Regions from separate parts of the Lysinibacillus sp. NPDC093190 genome, predicted to be linked through region 1. Evidence: riboswitches for the same ligand, from Rfam matches in the RefSeq annotation. Region 1 holds a riboswitch; each other region holds the start of a gene.

Region 1 (5,909 bases):
AGGCATGTTCACACCGCGCTTTGATGGAGTAGATTCTATTTTACTTGCAACAGGTATTTTAGGGGCAACTGTTATGCCACACGCTATTTACTTGCATTCTTCATTAACCCAAAATCGGGTCGTTGGTCGAAATGATGCTGAAAAAAAACGGATATTCCGTTTTGAGTTTATTGATATTATTATCGCAATGATTATCGCTGGCGCTATCAATATGAGTATGCTTGTTATTGCTGCAGCAGTATTCCATACACAAAGTGTAGTAGTTGAAGATTTAGATATCGCTTATAACGGATTAAAAGAGGCGCTTGGTCCGATGGCGGCAGTGTCCTTTGGTCTTGGCCTTCTCATTGCAGGTCTTGCTAGCTCTTCAGTTGGTACACTTGCCGGTGACGTTGTGATGCAAGGCTTTATAAGAATGAAAATTCCACTCTATTTACGCCGTGCTATTACAATGCTACCTCCTCTGGTTATCATTGCATCCGGTGTTAATGCAACTTATGCACTTGTCCTAAGTCAAGTTGTTTTGTCCTTTGGTATTGCATTTGCTCTTGTACCGCTTGTTATGTTTACAAGTAAGCGCGACGTCATGGGAAGCCTAGTCAACCATCGTTTTACAACCATATTAGGATGGATTGTCGTGGCGATTGTAGTTGCTTTAAATCTTTATTTATTATGGCAAACGGTATTTGGCTAAAAAAATGCCAGACACAAAGACCTTCATTTGGTTTTGTGTCTGGCATTTCTACATGTAAGGGGCTCCGGGGCTGATTTCCGTTCCGACTGGGCACTTTCCTGGGTGTCTAGTCTAACAAACGTCATCCCTACTTTTGGTGATGGGCTATTTTTTATCCATCCGCCGGAAGCTTTAGGCCAACAAATGTTTTTTGCGCGAAAGCGAAGCGTCAGCGGCAGATGTTTTTTGCGCGAAAGCGTAGTGCTAACGCAGCGGATGTTTGGACACCCGCTGAAAAGGTATTTCTAAATATTTAGGATTACTCATCATTTTGCTTATTCTTGTCATCTACGGATCGATGATTGCTATTATGAGGATACGAGGCTTTGGGGCTTAAACGTTAAACATTATTTTAGTATTTTGAATGTACGTCTGGGGTTACAAATTCATTAATATTTTCTAACTTAAAAAAACTGCCCTGCAAGTCATTTTCTATGGCTCACAGGACAGTTTTATTTTTTATTGTTCGACTTTTAAATCACATTGCTCTAATGGAAGCATTTTTGTTTTATGCTTGATTTTATAGCCAAGCCATAAGAATAAGAACAGTGGAATACCGATATATGAGACAAGGACTCCGTACCAATCTATTGTTTCACCCATAAAGGCATTGTAGTTTTGTCCAATAACAACAATCATACAAACCGTAAAGGCAAATAGCGGGCCGAATGGGAATAGCCTTGCTTTATACGGTAACAATTTCGGATCTAAGCCTTGTACCTCGAACGCTCGACGGAAACGGTAATGGCTAAATGCAATTCCTAACCAGGCAATGAAGCCAGACATCCCAGAGGCATTTAGCAGCCACATATAGACTACACCATCACCAAAGAATGAAGCTAAAAATGCTAGGCACCCTACTGCTAAAGTCGCCATTAATGCGTAAATCGGAATACCTCGACGGCTTAGTTTAGTGAAAATTTTCGGTGCATGTCCATCTACCGCTAATTGCCAAAGCATACGTGACGATGCGTAAAGCCCTGAATTCCCTGCTGACAGCATTGCCGTTAGAATGATAGCATTCATCAATGATGCAGCAAAGGCAATTCCTAAACGGTCGAACACAAGTGTGAATGGTGAAACAGCGATATCTTCAGATAGCAAACGTGCATCTGTAAATGGAATCAGCATCCCAATTGCAGCAATCGCTAAAATATAAAACAATAGAATTCGCCAGAAAACAGACTTCACGGCTTTCGGAATATTTTTACCAGGGTCATCCGTTTCACCTGCTGTTATTCCAAGTAGCTCTGTCCCTTGGAATGAGAATCCCGCAGCTAAGAAAATACCAAATGTAGCAAGGAGCCCACCATGGAATGGTCCATCACCGATAAAGAAATTCGTAAAGCCTACCGGAGCGTGTCCTCCTAAAATACCAAAAATCATTAAGAAACTGATGATAATAAAAATGATTACAGTTACAACCTTGATCATTGCAAACCAATATTCACTTTCACCATAGCTTTTTACCGATAATAGATTGAACGTTAAAACTACAGCAATAAATAAAACAGTCCAAAGTGCTGATGAGCTATCTGGGAACCAATATTTCATAATTAATGAGACAGCAGAAATTTCTGCCGCAATTGTAATCGCCCAGTTGTACCAGTAGTTCCAACCAAGTGCAAAGCCTAAAGCTGGGTCTACAAATTTTGTAGCATACGTACTAAATGAGCCCGATGATGGCATATAAGCTGCCATTTCGCCTAAGCTCGTCATTAAAAAATACACCATGATACCGATTAATGCATAGGCGAGTAGTGCACCGCCAGGGCCTGCTTGTGCAATGGCACCACCACTTGCTAAAAACAATCCTGTACCGATTGTACCGCCTAATGAAATCATTGTAATATGACGGCTTTTTAATTCTTTTTTCAGCTTCGGTGCTTTATGGCCGAGCTGATTGACTTTTATTTCACTCACAATATAGCTTCCTTCCTTTTTAAGAGGCAAAAAAATGCCATCACATGAACGTTGCTGTGATGGCTAAGTAAATCCTCTGTTCCTTCAAAATGATAGCTCAACACGTTGTCCAAACGTGACAGTTCTGTTCCTTTCGGAGACAGCCCCAGCATGAGGTTTTCAAGTCCCCTCACACTTCGGCAGTATTTCCTTTCAGTTAATTTCTCTAATGCTTGTCATTTCCATTAACATACTCTTAAATACCGCGACCTCTACCTCAATATAAACATGAGGCATTAAATATTAAATTTATGATGGGTATTAGTTTAACATACGACCTATGACATTTCAATAACTCGAGTAATGTTCTTTATTTTGCGAATTTTCCACTATTTTCATTAGTGTGATAAAGTGGTATAGTGATTCAATCAAAATTGTTCTAACAGGGGGGACTTATTTGACTACTCATGAACATACCGATACTTATCCTAGCAGGAAAATTAACTGGAAAGGTACAACCTTATTACTAGTTATCGGAGTAATTTGTATTGCCTCGACATTACGGATGCCGCTAACAGTTGTTGGACCTATTATATCCTTTATCCGTGAAGACCTCGGCATATCCAATGTACTAGCGGGCTTTCTAACAACGATCCCATTGCTAGCATTTGCAATCATTTCACCATTCGCACCAATTGTCGCACGTAAATTTGGACTAGAATTAACATTATTTTTATCAACTATTCTTTTAGCGGTAGGAATTGTCCTACGCTCCCTTGGCACAACTAGTTTACTCATATTTGGTACTATGCTAATTGGTATAGCCATTTCATTCGGTAACGTACTAATTCCCGGATTACTTAAATTGAAATTTCCCTATCACGTAGGTTTACTTATGGCATTGTTCACAATGTCGATGAATTTGACAGCTGGACTCGGTGCTGGCATTAGTTATCCTATTGCCAATTCATCATTTGGCTGGCAGGGAGCTTTAGCAATCGCACTTGTTCTTGTGGTGTTAACCATATTAATTTGGATTCCACAGCTGAAATTTAATAAGCCTGAGTCTACTGTTAAAACGACGAAAGAACGTACACCATTATGGAAATCACCTGTTACTTGGGCAGTGGCGGGGGCTATGGGATTTCAGTCATTATTATTCTATACAACTGCCGCTTGGATTCCTGAAATATATATATCACAAGGATTAGCTGCTGATCGTGCAGGCTGGATGTTTTCCATCATGCAATTTTCACAAGTTCCAATGGCTTTAGCTGTGCCTATTATCGCTAGTAAAATGACATCTCAACGTCCTCTCGTATTAATGTTTACGATATTTTACTTAGTTGGCTTTATCGGAGTAGTGATGGAATGGACAAGCCTCGCTGTACTGTGGATGGTGCTACTAGGCTTAGCAGGAGGGGCTTCATTCGCATTAGCGATGATGTTCTTTACTCTACGTACCCGTACAGCTTTTGAGGCAGCTGATTTATCAGGTTTTGCACAATCATTAGGATATTTATTAGCCGCAATCGGTCCAATCTTATTTGGTTATTTGCATGATTTATTTGGTGGCTGGAATATCACTGGTTGGTTATTTGTTATCGTAGTATTGATACTTTTCTTATGTTCATTCAGGGCTTCTAAAAATGAATATGTGAATATGTGAATTAAAAAAGGCAGCTCATAGTTAAAGTGAGCTGCCTTTCTCTACTAATAAGGTGGTTTCTGATAGAAATAGTTAGGTGTATTGTAAACATTAACATAAGGCTTATGGAAAATATGAGTTGTAGCTGGTGAAAGAGGTGGAATCAACCACGTCCAATTACCTGTAACTTCACGATCCGCTGCTTCTTCTGTTTCCTCAAACAATTTAAATTGCTGTGCAGCTGTATGATGATCTACGATGCTGACACCGTCTTCTTTAAAGGAATGTAGGACTGCAATATTCAGCTCAACTAATGCACGATCACGCCATAGAGAAGCCTGTTTCGTTGTATCAAGGTTAAAAATTTCTGCTATAACGGGCAGCATATGATAACGCTCATGATCTGCTAAATTACGTGCCCCGATTTCTGTACCCATATACCAGCCATTAAATGGGGCTGCTTCAAAATCGATACCTGCCATTTGGAAGCGCATACTCGAAATTATCGGCACTGCATACCATTTTAATCCTAACTTCTCTACTTGAGCAGATTCCGGATGACGAATCGGCACCTCTAGTACATATTCGTCAGGGATAGTAAAGACTTGTGGTTCCCTTCCATCCACCTGTACAACGAGCGGAAGCACGTCAAATGCTGTTCTCTTACCTTGCCAGCCAAGTGACTCACATACTTTTGTAAACTCAACAGAATGCGAATCACCAACGGTTCCAGATTCCGTTTCATAGCCAGCATAACGGATTAGCTGATGATTCCATACACGAACTCGCCCCGGTGCAAAAATCGTTATTGTTGGCCGAATTCTCCCATCATTTGTTGCATATTGAATATGTTCAAGCAATGCGTTGAAAATATCCTCTTCTTTTGAAATATCTCGGGCATCAACAACATGCAGCGATTGCCAAAACAATCGACCAATACACTTATTACTATTGCGCCATGCTACTCGTGCACCAAAGATTAATTCTTCCGTTGTCGGTATATATTCGCCTGCTTTTTTAATTTGCTGTAATTTATTTTCTAGCCATGTTTTAGGCTCATTTTGTTCTACTTGATAAAGTTCTAAAAACCGCTGTACTTCATGTAAATTCATATCGAATTCCTCCATCTACCCTCATATTAGAGGAATGGAACTATAATCACCACGAAAAAATCTGCCTGAAAACATACATATTTTATATATGAAATACTTTGTTCAATATTTCATATCATTTCTTCTTTTTTATCAATTATACCTCGGCATAATTGCGTCCAGATTCGGCTTTGTGCTTAGGCCTGCAGATGTTTTATGCACGAAAGCGTAGCGTCAGCAACAACGTATTTTGTCTGTGTAGCTGACGCTTCGCTTTCGCTACCAAAACACTTACTGAAAGAAGTTAAAACTAAAGTTATTTATGGATTAGGGTTCCTATTTTGAGTAGACATTATAAAAATTAGAGGAAGTTACAGAGGAAAAAACTATTGAGTATAGACTTGCTATTATAACGTTCTTTTATTTCGAAGTAGGTAATACACGAGACACTTTCAGTCACATTTGCAATTTTGTTTATCATTGTCACTACCTTCGCAGTATTTAGGAGCAGACGTTATTACATGTGCATTAGAAA
Region 2 (5,909 bases), on a different contig from region 1:
TGTAGATAACAACCAAGGTACTGCAGCGCAATACCAAATTATGTCTATTCCATCATTACTATTATTCAAAGACGGTGAATTAGTAGATAAAACTGTTGGTTTCCAACCAAAAGAAGCGTTAGAAGCATTTATCGCAAAACATGCTTAATCTGTAAGAAAAAAAGAGTCAAGCCATCAATAAGATGTGCTTGGCTTTTTTTCGTTATATAATATAGAGATAAAGCGAACGTTATCCTTAGGAATAGGAGACAATAAAGGAACGAACGCTGTTTTAAGAAAAAGGGGAGCAGGTAGGCGATGAATGATTTAATTAAACGAAAGCTTGAAATTTTACCAGATCAGCCTGGCTGCTATTTGATGAAAGATCGACAAGGAACCATTATTTATGTCGGGAAAGCAAAAGTGCTGAAAAATCGAGTACGCTCGTATTTTACTGGTACGCATGAAGGGAAAACACAGAGACTTGTAAGCGAAATAGAAGACTTTGAGTACATTGTGACATCCTCCAATATTGAAGCTTTAATTTTAGAGCTTAATCTTATAAAACTACATGACCCGAAGTACAATATTATGCTGACGGATGATAAAACGTATCCGTATCTAAAAATTACAAATGAAAAACACCCACGTCTTATTACAACACGAAAAGTGAAAAAGGATAAGGCAAAATATTTTGGTCCATATCCGAATGCGTATGCAGCAAGTGAGACGAAAAAGCTGCTAGATCGTTTATATCCTCTGCGAAAATGTGTACAACTCCCTACCAAGGTTTGTTTGTATTATCACATGGGACAATGTCTAGCCCCTTGTGTGAAGGATATTGATGCTGAACTTTACCACGATATGATTGAGGATATGACAAAATTTTTAAATGGTGGGGTTGAGGAAGTCAAAAAAGAGCTAGAGGTAAAAATGCTAGCGGCCGCTGAAAATTTAGAGTTTGAGCGTGCAAAGGAATTTCGTGATCAAATTGCACATATCGATACAGTCATGCAAAAGCAAAAAATCGTCTCAAGTGATACAACTAACCGCGATGTATTTGGCTATGCAGTCGATAAGGGCTGGATGTGTGTTCAAGTTTTCTTTGTCCGTCAAGGAAAACTCATTGAGCGAGATGTCTCGATTTTCCCAATTTATCAAGAGGCAGAAGAGGAATTTTTAACGTTCGTTGGGCGATTTTACGAAAAGTTAGAGCACATTAAGCCTAAGGAGATCTTTATCCCACAATCTATTGATGCAGATATTTTAACGGAATTATTAGAAGTTAAGGTACTGACACCAAAACGTGGGCAAAAAAAAGAGCTAGTTGAATTAGCGACGAAAAATGCTGAAATTGCTGTAGCAGCGAAGTTCCAGCTTATTGAACGTCAGGAAGAACGCACTATAGGAGCATGTGAGGCGCTTGGTGAAGCTATGGGCATCTCTACGCCTTTACGGATTGAAGCTTTCGATAATAGTCATATGCATGGGACAGATGCTGTATCTGCAATGGTTGTATTTATTGATGGAAAACCTGCGAAGAAGGATTATCGAAAATACAAAACACGTACTGCTGCCAAGCACGATGATTACGGGGCGATGCAGGAAGTAATTCGTCGTCGATACACACGCGTATTAAAAGATGGTCTACCTTTACCGGATTTAGTACTAATAGATGGTGGGAAGGGTCAAATGGAAGTCGCACGAGAAGTGTTAGAAGATGAGCTTGGCCTTGTCATTCCAATTGCCGGATTAGCAAAAGATGAAAAGCATAATACGTCACAGCTTCTATTTGGTGATCCACCTGAAGTAATTGCGTTAAAGCGAACAAGCGATGGATTCTACTTATTGCAACGAATTCAGGACGAAGTACACCGCTTTGCTATTACCTTCTTACGACAGCAGCACGAGAAGCATGCTATACAATCTGTCCTCGATCATATAGAGGGCATTGGTCCAAAGCGAAAACAGCAATTACTTAAGCATTTTGGCTCTGTCAAAAAAATTCGTGAGGCAAGTATGCAGGCATTACAGGAAGCAGGGATGCCATCTAATCTAGCTAACAATATCTATGCTTATTTTCATTCAGTAGAAGACTCCCACCTCTGAAGGTGGTGAGAAAAATGCAGATGGAGTTCCTTTTCAGTGGGTGTACAAACACCTACTGAATGAAAATAAAGCCTCCGGACGCATTGTTTATCTGTGCGAAAGCGAAGCGACAGCAACAAATGTTTTCTGTAGCGAAAGCAAAGCGTCAGCTACAATTACGCCAAGGCGAAATTGATTTTTAACAAGAGACATTGTCAAAGGATTAGACATATGCTAAGTTTGTATATAACATTGCCCTTCAATATAGCAATGTTGTATACCGTGCCTTAGTTTTTCAGTAGTTTCTACTATTAAACTGGAAATTTCTTCACTAAGGTTAATTAAATATTTTCACTATTTAGTGATGATAGAGGTGCAAGGTTCAAGAGTAGTACGTTCGAGGACGAACAAGTCCAGTGAAAATGTATGAAAGGGAAGCTTGCCGAAGTGGAGCATCGTTGTTTCCGATGCTGTGCTGGTTTTACATTTAAGAGATGTAAGATTGTCGATACTAATCGTTTCGGAGAGCTATCACACATGCGCAAGTTACTTTTATTGTACATGTTATAGGCAGCTTTCACGTTATGTGAGAACTGCCTTTTTTGCTTTCTAGAGACAAACTTTTTTCAAGGCAATTACCCCCTACCTGAGAGGTGGTGTTAAAAAAATGGAGCGGAGGAAAGTGAGTGCTCGTGTCACTTTGATTTTGCTGCAAAAGTATAGCTACTTTATAATCAGCGAAATGATTGAATACGAAGGAGAATGATAAAGATGGCGAGAATTGTGATGAAATTTGGTGGTGCTACATTAGCATCAACAGAGCACATTCAAAATGTTGCGAAAAAGGCGATTGCAGAAAAGGAAAGAGGTTTTGATGTTGTCGTTGTCACTACAGCTATGAGGGGTATGGCTAAAGAATTAGCAAAGATGGCTCGTGATCTATCAGACAACGCATCTAAGCGTGAACTAGACGCACTATTTTCAACAAGCTCACAACTTACAAGTACATTAGTGGCAATTGCTTTACAGGAGGAAGGATACGATGCAGTGTCATTAACAGGCTGGCAGGTAGGCATTGAAACCGATGCTATGTATAGCAATGCCCGTATTGATGAAATGGATGCTAGTCGAATAGAAGAGCATTTTGTACAGGGGAAAATCGTAATTGTTGCTGGGGGACAGGGTATCGATAATTCACGGAATATTACGACGTTAGGTAAAGGTGGGGTGGAAAGGTCGGCTATAGCTATTGCAGCAAAATTGAAGGCGGAGCGGGTAGATATTTACACTAATGTGGATGGAGTCTATACAGCTGATCCAAGTCATGTTGCTAGGGCACGTAAGCTAACAGAAATTTCCTACGATGAGATGCTAGAGCTATCAAACTTAGGATCACAAATTTTACACCCACGAGCTGTAGAGTTAGCAAAGAAGTTTCAAATCCCAGTTATCATTCGGTCGAGCGAAATAGATACAGTAGGTACTTTATTGAAGGAGGAAGTTGAAATGGAGAAAAATTTAATTGTACGTGGTGTTGCCTATGAGTCAGACGTTATTCGCTTAACAGTTGGTTATGATGCTTATTCCAATGCTTCATTAGCAGATATGTTCACAATACTTGCAGAGAATCGCATAAACGTCGATATAATCGTACAAGCAATAATTGATGGCTTAAAGCCAACTGTATCATTTACTATTTTAAAAGAGGAGTTCGCTGAAGCATTACGTGTCCTAGAAGATAGTAAATTATCATTAGGGTTTAGTTTTGCTGATTTTGAAATCGGCTTAGCAAAAGTCTCTATTATTGGCTCAGGAATGGCATCTAATCCAGGAGTGGCTGCCCGAATGTTTGATCGTCTACGTCGTGAAGGTATCCCTGTAAAAATGGTTAGTACTTCTGAAATAAAAGTTTCTGTCGTTGTTCCTCAGGACGAAATGATTCATGCAGCAAATGCATTACATGATGAATTTAACTTAGAACAAGCGCTCTATATTTAATATTGAATAGGATGGGTCAGCAAAAGGCACATTGTTGTTGAAAAATGGCTCTATGGCAAAACGAGGGGTTGATTTCTGTTCCGGCTGGGCGCTTTCTTGGGGGCGTCGGGCTAACACGATGTTAATCACGAAGGCGTTATCACAGGATGTGATGGTTTTAGCCTTCGTTCCTCTATTGCTGATCCCCAAGGAGTCGCTCAGTCTCCACTCCAATCAACTACTTCGCTTAAAATGTATCTTCTGGTATGTCTCTCTAATTTATAGTGATAAAACGGAATTTCAGCAACAAATGTTTTATGTGCGAAAGCGCAGCGTCAGCAACAAATGTTTTATGTGCGAAAGCGCAGCGTCAGCAACAGATGTTTTATGTGCGAAAGCGCAGCGTCAGCAACAGATGTTTTATGTGCGAAAGCGCAGCGTCAGCAACAAATGTTTTATGTGCGAAAGCGTAGCGTCAGCAACAACAACATAAGCAGGAAGCGACTCGACGCTCGCTCACAGTAAAGAGAAAAGTCTGAGACGAAAATCACCCTCATTTAAAGCTGCACAACATTACTAAAATCTCCTCGACCATTTTGTATTTCAACACTATGAATGAGATGTGTCAGTAATGGACGCATCTTTTATTTGTTCACATCAATTTAATATTTTATCCAATTTTATTGTTATATAATAAAATATGACATGTTTTACCAAGGGGAAGGTGGGGGTTTGTATGGTATTATTCGGTTTATTTCAAAAGCCAATGGATGAAAGCGTTGATAGAGACAACGATTTAGAAATACAAATATTAAAAAAACGAATTCTGGAATTGGAACTTGAGCAGGAAAGCATTGATGTGAAAAATGCGATTTTAGACTTTGTACTAGCGCATATGGAGTTAATTAATTTTCAAACGGCATTAAAGGTTCAAAATGTCTCAACGAGTGTAGGAGATATTTCCGCAATGAGTGAAGAAATGTCGTCAAATACAGAAGAGATGCTTGCGGTTGAGCAAAATGTTAATGCAAACATTCAAGAGATAAAACAGCATTCCATATTACTTGTAGAAGAGATGGAATCGTCCATTACAAAAGGTGAAATGGTTCAGGAGTTGTTGGCTAAAGGAGCTAATTCAACAGAGCAATTGAATGATGAAATGACTAAAATGGATGATATCGGTAAAGGTGTAACCGGGATTGCTGATCAAACACAACTACTATCCTTAAATACCTCAATTGAAGCCGCACGTGCTGGTGAGCATGGAAAGGGCTTTAATGTTGTCGCGATGGAGGTAGGAAAGTTAGCCAACAGCTCGAAAGGTTCATTGCAAGAAATGACGAAGATTCGATCAGTCATTGATAAGAAATTACACAATACAATAACAAATATTAAACAAGTCGAACATTATTTAACTGATTTTTTAAGTATCATGAAGGATAATATTGCTAACCTGACTGTAACAAGTAAAAATATTGAAGAAGCAGCACATGGCATTCATCAAATAACAGCTGCATCAGAAGAAAATGTAATAGCAGTAGGTCGTTTAGCGGAAACAACGACGGAACTATCACATACTAGTGACTTCTCGGATATAATACAAAATCAAGTATCTGAAATTTTAAAAGCTATTGTACCGACAATCAGAAAGCCCTCAGAACAAACGGTAGTTGGCCAACTGGCGGCAAGGTTAATGGATCATGCTAGCTTTTTGCGAAATGCTATTCAAAAGGCTGGCCATAAAGAAACTTTAAAGACGCATCATCAATGTATGTTTGGGAAATGGTATTATGGACATTTTGAGGAATATCAGAAATTACCAGAATATCGTCATATAGAACAACCTCATGAATTAGTACATATGG
Region 3 (5,909 bases), on a different contig from region 1:
CAGCTCAAATTGAAGAAAGCGCGTTCAACTTAAGCGCTGCAGATTTAGCTGAAATTCCTGCAGCTATCTTCTTCAAAGATGTGCCAGCAAACGTGAAAAATGGTAAAGATGCAATCGATTACTTAAAATCTGTTTATACAGAAAAAGTAGCATTTGAATATAATCACGTGGTAACAACAGAAGAACGTGATTGGATTCAAGCACAAATTGAAACAGGTTCATTTAAACAAGCATTAGCTTCTAATGAGAAAAAAGCTTTATTAGATCGCTTAACTCGTGTTGAAAATTTCGAGAAGTTTATTCATAAAACTTTTGTAGGTCAAAAGCGTTTCTCTGGTGAAGGTTTAGATACTCAAATCGTCCTATTCGATGAAATTTTAAAAACAGCTGAAGCAAATAACGTTGAAAATGTACGTATTGGTATGGCTCACCGTGGTCGTTTAAATGTGTTAACACACATTTTAAATAAACCATATGACATGATGTTCTCTGACTTTGCACATGTATCTAATGATTTATTTATGCCAGAAAATGGTCGCCTTGAAATTACTAAAGGTTGGACTGGTGATGTGAAGTACCACATGGGTGCTTCTTACAACCGTGAAACTGGTATGAATGTTAAACTTGCATACAACCCATCTCACTTAGAAGTAGGAAATCCTGTTGTTTTAGGTACTGCACGTGCAGCACAAGACGACACTTCTAAACCAGGGCAAGCTATTCATAACCGTACAAAAGGCTTAGGTATTCTTGTGCATGGTGATGCTGCGTTCCCAGGTCAAGGGATCGTAACAGAAGTATTAAACTTTGCAAAAACTGAAGGGTTCACTACTGGTGGTACAATCCACATCATTGCTAACAATATGATTGGATTTACAACTGAACTACAAGACTCTCGTTCATCTGTTTACTCTTCTGACCCTGCAAAAGGTTACGAAGTACCAGTTGTACATGTAAACGCAGATAGCCCTGAGTCTGTAGCTTTAGTAGGTCGTTTCGCAGCTAGCTACCGTCAAAAATTCGGTAAGGATATCGTTGTTGACTTAATTGGTTACCGCCGTCATGGTCACAATGAAACTGATGATCCAACTGTTACAAACCCTGAAACATATAAGTTAGTTTCTAAACATGAACCTGTTCGTGCTTTATACGGTGCTCAATTAGCAGCTGAGGGTGTAGTTTCAACTGATGAAGTAGCAGCATTAGATACAGCTATTTATGCAGAAATGCAAGCTGCTTATGATCATGTAAAAGAAATGGCAGATAAAGATGAGCACAAGCATTTAGAAATGCCAGAAGAATTAAAAGTAGAATTCCCACAAATTGATACAGCAGTTGGTGCGGAACGTCTAGAAAAAATTAACGAAGAACTTTTAGTGTTTGAAGATAACTTTGAACCACAGAAAAAACTTGGCAAAATTTTAGAAAAACGCCGTGATGCATTTGCTTCTGCAAAAATCGACTGGGGTCATGCAGAAACATTAGCTTATGCAACAATTATTCAAGATGGCACACCAGTTCGTTTTACAGGTCAAGATGCACAACGTGGTACGTTCTCACAACGCCATTTAGTGTTACATGACAAAAACAATGGCAAGTTATTCACGCCACTTCACCATATTTCAGGTGCAAATGCATCATTTACAGTACACAACTCTCCACTTACAGAAGCTGGGGTAGTGGGCTTTGAATATGGTTACAATTTAGAAAATGGCCATGTACTATCAGTTTGGGAAGCTCAATTTGGTGACTTTGCTAACATGGCACAAGTTATGTTCGATAACTTTATTTCAGGTGCACGTGCTAAATGGGGTCAAAAATCTGGTTTAGTTATTCTTTTACCACATGGTTATGAAGGTCAAGGTCCAGAACACTCTTCAAGCCGTATGGAACGTTACTTACAAATGTCTGCAGAAAATAACTGGTTCGTAGCAAACTGCTCAAACGCAGGTAACTATTACCACTTATTACGTCGTCAAGCAGCATTGTTAGGAACAGAAGGCGTACGACCACTTGTAGTTGTATCACCTAAGTACTTACTTCGTCACCCATTAGCTGCAGCAAATGCTGATCAATTAGCAAATGGTTCATTCCAAGAAGTAATTGAACAACCAGGCCTGGGTTCAAAAACTGAAGCTGTAGAACGCATTGTATTAGGTTCAGGTAAAGTAATGATCGATATTGCAGACCGTATTAAAGATGGTGAAGGCTTCGATCACTTACACATTGTTCGTGTAGAACAACTTTACCCATTCCCAAAAGAGCAAGTTGCTGGTATTATTGCTAAGTATCCAAATGTAAAAGAAGTTGTTTGGGTACAAGAAGAACCTAAAAACCAAGGTTCTTGGAATTATGCATTAGAAACATTACACGACCTTTCAGAAGGTAAAAAGCTACGTTATGTAGGCCGTCCTGCAATGAGCTCGACTTCTGAAGGTGATGCAGATTCTCATAAAGCAGCTCAAGCCGCAGTTGTAGAAGAAGCAGTTGCTGAGCTTGTAAAGGTTAAATAATCACATAATAATTTTTGAGAGCTGGGCTACTTGCTTAGGCAGTAGCCCTTTTATGTGCACAATGCACGTTAATTAAAGGAGGAAATGAAAGTGGCTGAAATTAAAGTCCCTGAATTAGCAGAATCGATTACAGAAGGTAGTATCGCACAGTGGGTAAAAAAAGTGGGCGATCGCGTTGAAAAAGGTGAATTCATCGTTGAACTTGAGACAGACAAAGTAAACGCTGAAATCATTTCTGAAGAAGCGGGAGTTTTAACTCAAATTTTAGCTGAAGAAGGCGATACTGTACTTGTAGGTCAAGTAATCGCAGTAGTAGAAGCTGGCGAAGGTGCAGCACCTGCTCCAGCGGCACCAGTTGCAGCAGCTCCAGCTCCAGCAGCGCTACAAGCGGCACCTGCTCCAGTTGCAGCAGCTCCAGTTGTAGAAGAAACTTCTGGTGAGCGTGTAATCGCATCTCCAGCAGCTCGTAAACTTGCTCGTGAAAAAGGTATTGACCTTGCTGCTGTATCTCCAGTAGATCCACAAGGCCGTGTACGTGTACAAGACGTAGCAGCTCATGGAACAGCTCCAGTGGCAGCACCACAAGCAGCTCCAGCAGCACCTAAAGCAGTTGCAGCTGTAGATGAATCACGTGTAACAGTTGAAAAAATGAGCCGTCGTCGCCAAACAATTGCAAAACGCTTACTTGAAGTAAAACAATCTACTGCAATGTTAACAACATTCAACGAAGTAGATATGACAAACGTTATGGCTTTACGTTCTCGTAAAAAAGACCAATTCTTCGAGTCAACTGGCTCAAAACTTGGTTTCATGTCATTCTTCACAAAAGCTGTAGTTGCAGCACTTAAAAAATATCCATATGTGAACGCACAAATCGCTGGTGATGAAATTCACTTAAACAACTTCTTTGATATCGGTGTAGCTGTATCAACAGAAGAAGGTTTAGTAGTACCAGTTGTACGTGACGCTGACCGCAAAAACTTTGCAGAAATTGAAGATTCAATTGCAGACCTAGCGAAAAAAGCACGCGACAAAAAATTAGGTTTAGCAGATCTTCAAGGTGGCTCATTCACAATTACAAATGGTGGGGTATTCGGTTCATTAATGTCTACACCTATCATGAATGGTACACAAGCTGGTATTCTTGGTATGCATACTATCAAAAAACGTCCAGTTGAAGTGAATGGTGAAGTAGAAATCCGCCCAATGATGTACTTAGCTCTTTCTTATGACCACCGTATTATCGATGGTAAAGATTCTGTAGGTTTCCTTAAAACTGTTAAAGAACTACTTGAAAACCCAGAAGATTTATTATTAAATTCTTAATTCCTGAATTTGTTAAAACCCTGCGAACATTGTTTTGCAGGGTTTTTTGCTTGTCATAAAACATTCCTCATTTTCAGAAAATTTTTTAAGAAAGCTTCACGTAGTAATAAAGTTATAGAATAAAAGAATTTAATTTTGTGGAATAACAGATTCTTTTGAATTACTAGTGTAGAGCTTTTATGATAAAAATTTGCGAATTTTCTAAAATGTTCAAAGTCATATTAACACGTAAACACGTAACACGTATATATGTTGATTGGAGTGAGGCTGGATGTTCCCAGGAAAGCGCAAAGCCGGAACGGAAATCAACCCCTACGTTATCAAATCTAAACACCATTTTCTACTTTGCAAAATTGTATATAAGGATTATAAAAGAATAAAACCCTAATATTGTAATTAGTCAGAAAAGTAATAAAATTATCTTGACGGATAACTTAGTTTTATAGTAATATCTTAATATCAATTAAATATACAAACCTCACATTTATCCTATTGTGAGGTAGAGGCGCGGTATTTATTAGTTCATTGTTGAGTTCAAGCAAGCGAAGACGCAATGGAGAAGGAACTATCGCCGAAGTATAAAAGGAGCTCGTACTTTTATGCTGGGTCTGCAGTGAATAAGTGCAGGACTGTCCTAGTAAATTACTTTCCAGGTTTACTAGGTTGTGCTATCTCGGAATGTTGGAAATTATTGTGAGGATTTGGGCAACTGTTAAAAAAGATAAGACCTAAGTTCAGAACTTAGGTCTTTTTTTGTACAGTTGTCTTATTTTTTTACAGAAAAGGGGAGTTTTACATGAAAAGAAAATGGTTGGTATTAATGTTGACCGTCATGACTGCAATTTTGTTAGCAGCTTGTGGTACTGGTGGTAAAAAGGATGGGACGTCGTCTAGTGATGGGGGAGCAAATACTGATAAGGGTGAAAGCGGAGGCCAATTCCGTATCGGGATGGAAGCAGGTTATGCTCCGTTTAACTGGACACAGCAAAATGATACAAATGGCGCAGTAAAAATTGCCGATAATGCAGAATATGCAGGCGGATATGATGTGCAAATGGCGAAAAAAATTGCTGAAGGCTTAGGAAAAGAATTAGTTATCGTAAAATTGGAATGGGATGGTTTAGTTCCAGCACTACAATCAAACAAAATCGATGCAATCATTGCAGGAATGTCACCTACTAAAGAGCGTAAGCAAACAATTGATTTCACCGAAAACTACTATACGTCTGATTTTGTAATGGTCATCAAAAAAGGCAGTAAATATGAAAAAGCAAAATCCATCCAAGATTTTTCTGGTGCAAAAATTACATCACAATTAAATACGTCTAACTACAATGTTATTGATCAAATCAAAGATGTAAAAAAACAAACAGCAATGGATAACTTCCCAGCAATGCGTGTAGCATTAGAAGCTGGAAAAATTGACGGCTATGTAGCAGAGCGACCAGAAGGTATTTCCGCTGCTGCTGCAAATGATAAGTTTACGTATGTAAAGTTTGAAAAAGGTTTCGATACCGATATTTCAAATACATCTATTGCAGTTGGTTTACGTAAAGGTGATGCCGATCTTGAAAAAATCAATGAAATCTTAAAAGGTATTTCTGAAGATAATCGTCAAAAAATTATGGAAGAAGCAATCCACCAGCAACCAGCAGCACAATAACATGAATGCACGGGCTATCTGCTAGCTCGTGCAATCCCAATACAAGTTATACAATAAGAATCTCTCTAAAAAAATAATGTCTTAGCTAAAAGTTTCATAAGATAAAAGAAACAAAAGGCCCAGCTAAGACACGATACTGTAACGAACAAGCAACACAACGTTGTTAGGAGGAACATCATGAGTTTTGAATGGATTATTTCTATTGTTGAGAACAACTGGCAAATGTTTTTACGAGGTGCGTATTATACATTACTTATTTCGATTATTAGTACAATTATTGGTGCACTTATCGGATTTTTTATCGGAATTATGCATACCATCAAGGTTCGTAAAAAGGGTTTAAAATTCTATAGCTTAAAACTCATTAATTTTATACTAACATGCTATGTCGAATTCTTCCGTGGTAC

What was found. A riboswitch is a leader RNA that binds a small molecule or an ion and turns the genes downstream of it on or off. The one in region 1 is predicted to bind lysine.
Region 2: another riboswitch for lysine. It lies ahead of ACQKOF_RS14300 (aspartate kinase); the one in region 1 lies ahead of ACQKOF_RS20735 (amino acid permease).
Region 3: another riboswitch for lysine. It lies ahead of ACQKOF_RS20240 (transporter substrate-binding domain-containing protein); the one in region 1 lies ahead of ACQKOF_RS20735 (amino acid permease).

Annotation. Positions count from the first base shown of each region.
Region 1 is NZ_JBNNVG010000032.1:48,748-54,656, forward strand. Features, by position in the region: gene ACQKOF_RS20730 (Nramp family divalent metal transporter) at 1-694, shown strand, start outside; gene ACQKOF_RS20735 (amino acid permease) at 1,193-2,656, opposite strand; lysine riboswitch at 2,742-2,918, opposite strand; gene ACQKOF_RS20740 (CynX/NimT family MFS transporter) at 3,093-4,304, shown strand; gene ACQKOF_RS20745 (nitric oxide synthase oxygenase) at 4,349-5,395, opposite strand.
Region 2 is NZ_JBNNVG010000017.1:13,871-19,779, reverse strand. Features, by position in the region: gene trxA (thioredoxin) at 1-148, shown strand, start outside; gene uvrC (excinuclease ABC subunit UvrC) at 298-2,088, shown strand; lysine riboswitch at 2,428-2,606, shown strand; gene ACQKOF_RS14300 (aspartate kinase) at 2,839-4,065, shown strand; gene ACQKOF_RS14295 (hypothetical protein) at 4,100-4,537, shown strand; gene ACQKOF_RS14290 (methyl-accepting chemotaxis protein) at 4,781-5,909, shown strand, end outside.
Region 3 is NZ_JBNNVG010000031.1:1,386-7,294, reverse strand. Features, by position in the region: gene ACQKOF_RS20250 (2-oxoglutarate dehydrogenase E1 component) at 1-2,513, shown strand, start outside; gene odhB (2-oxoglutarate dehydrogenase complex dihydrolipoyllysine-residue succinyltransferase) at 2,604-3,839, shown strand; lysine riboswitch at 4,332-4,518, shown strand; gene ACQKOF_RS20240 (transporter substrate-binding domain-containing protein) at 4,636-5,502, shown strand; gene ACQKOF_RS20235 (amino acid ABC transporter permease) at 5,680-5,909, shown strand, end outside.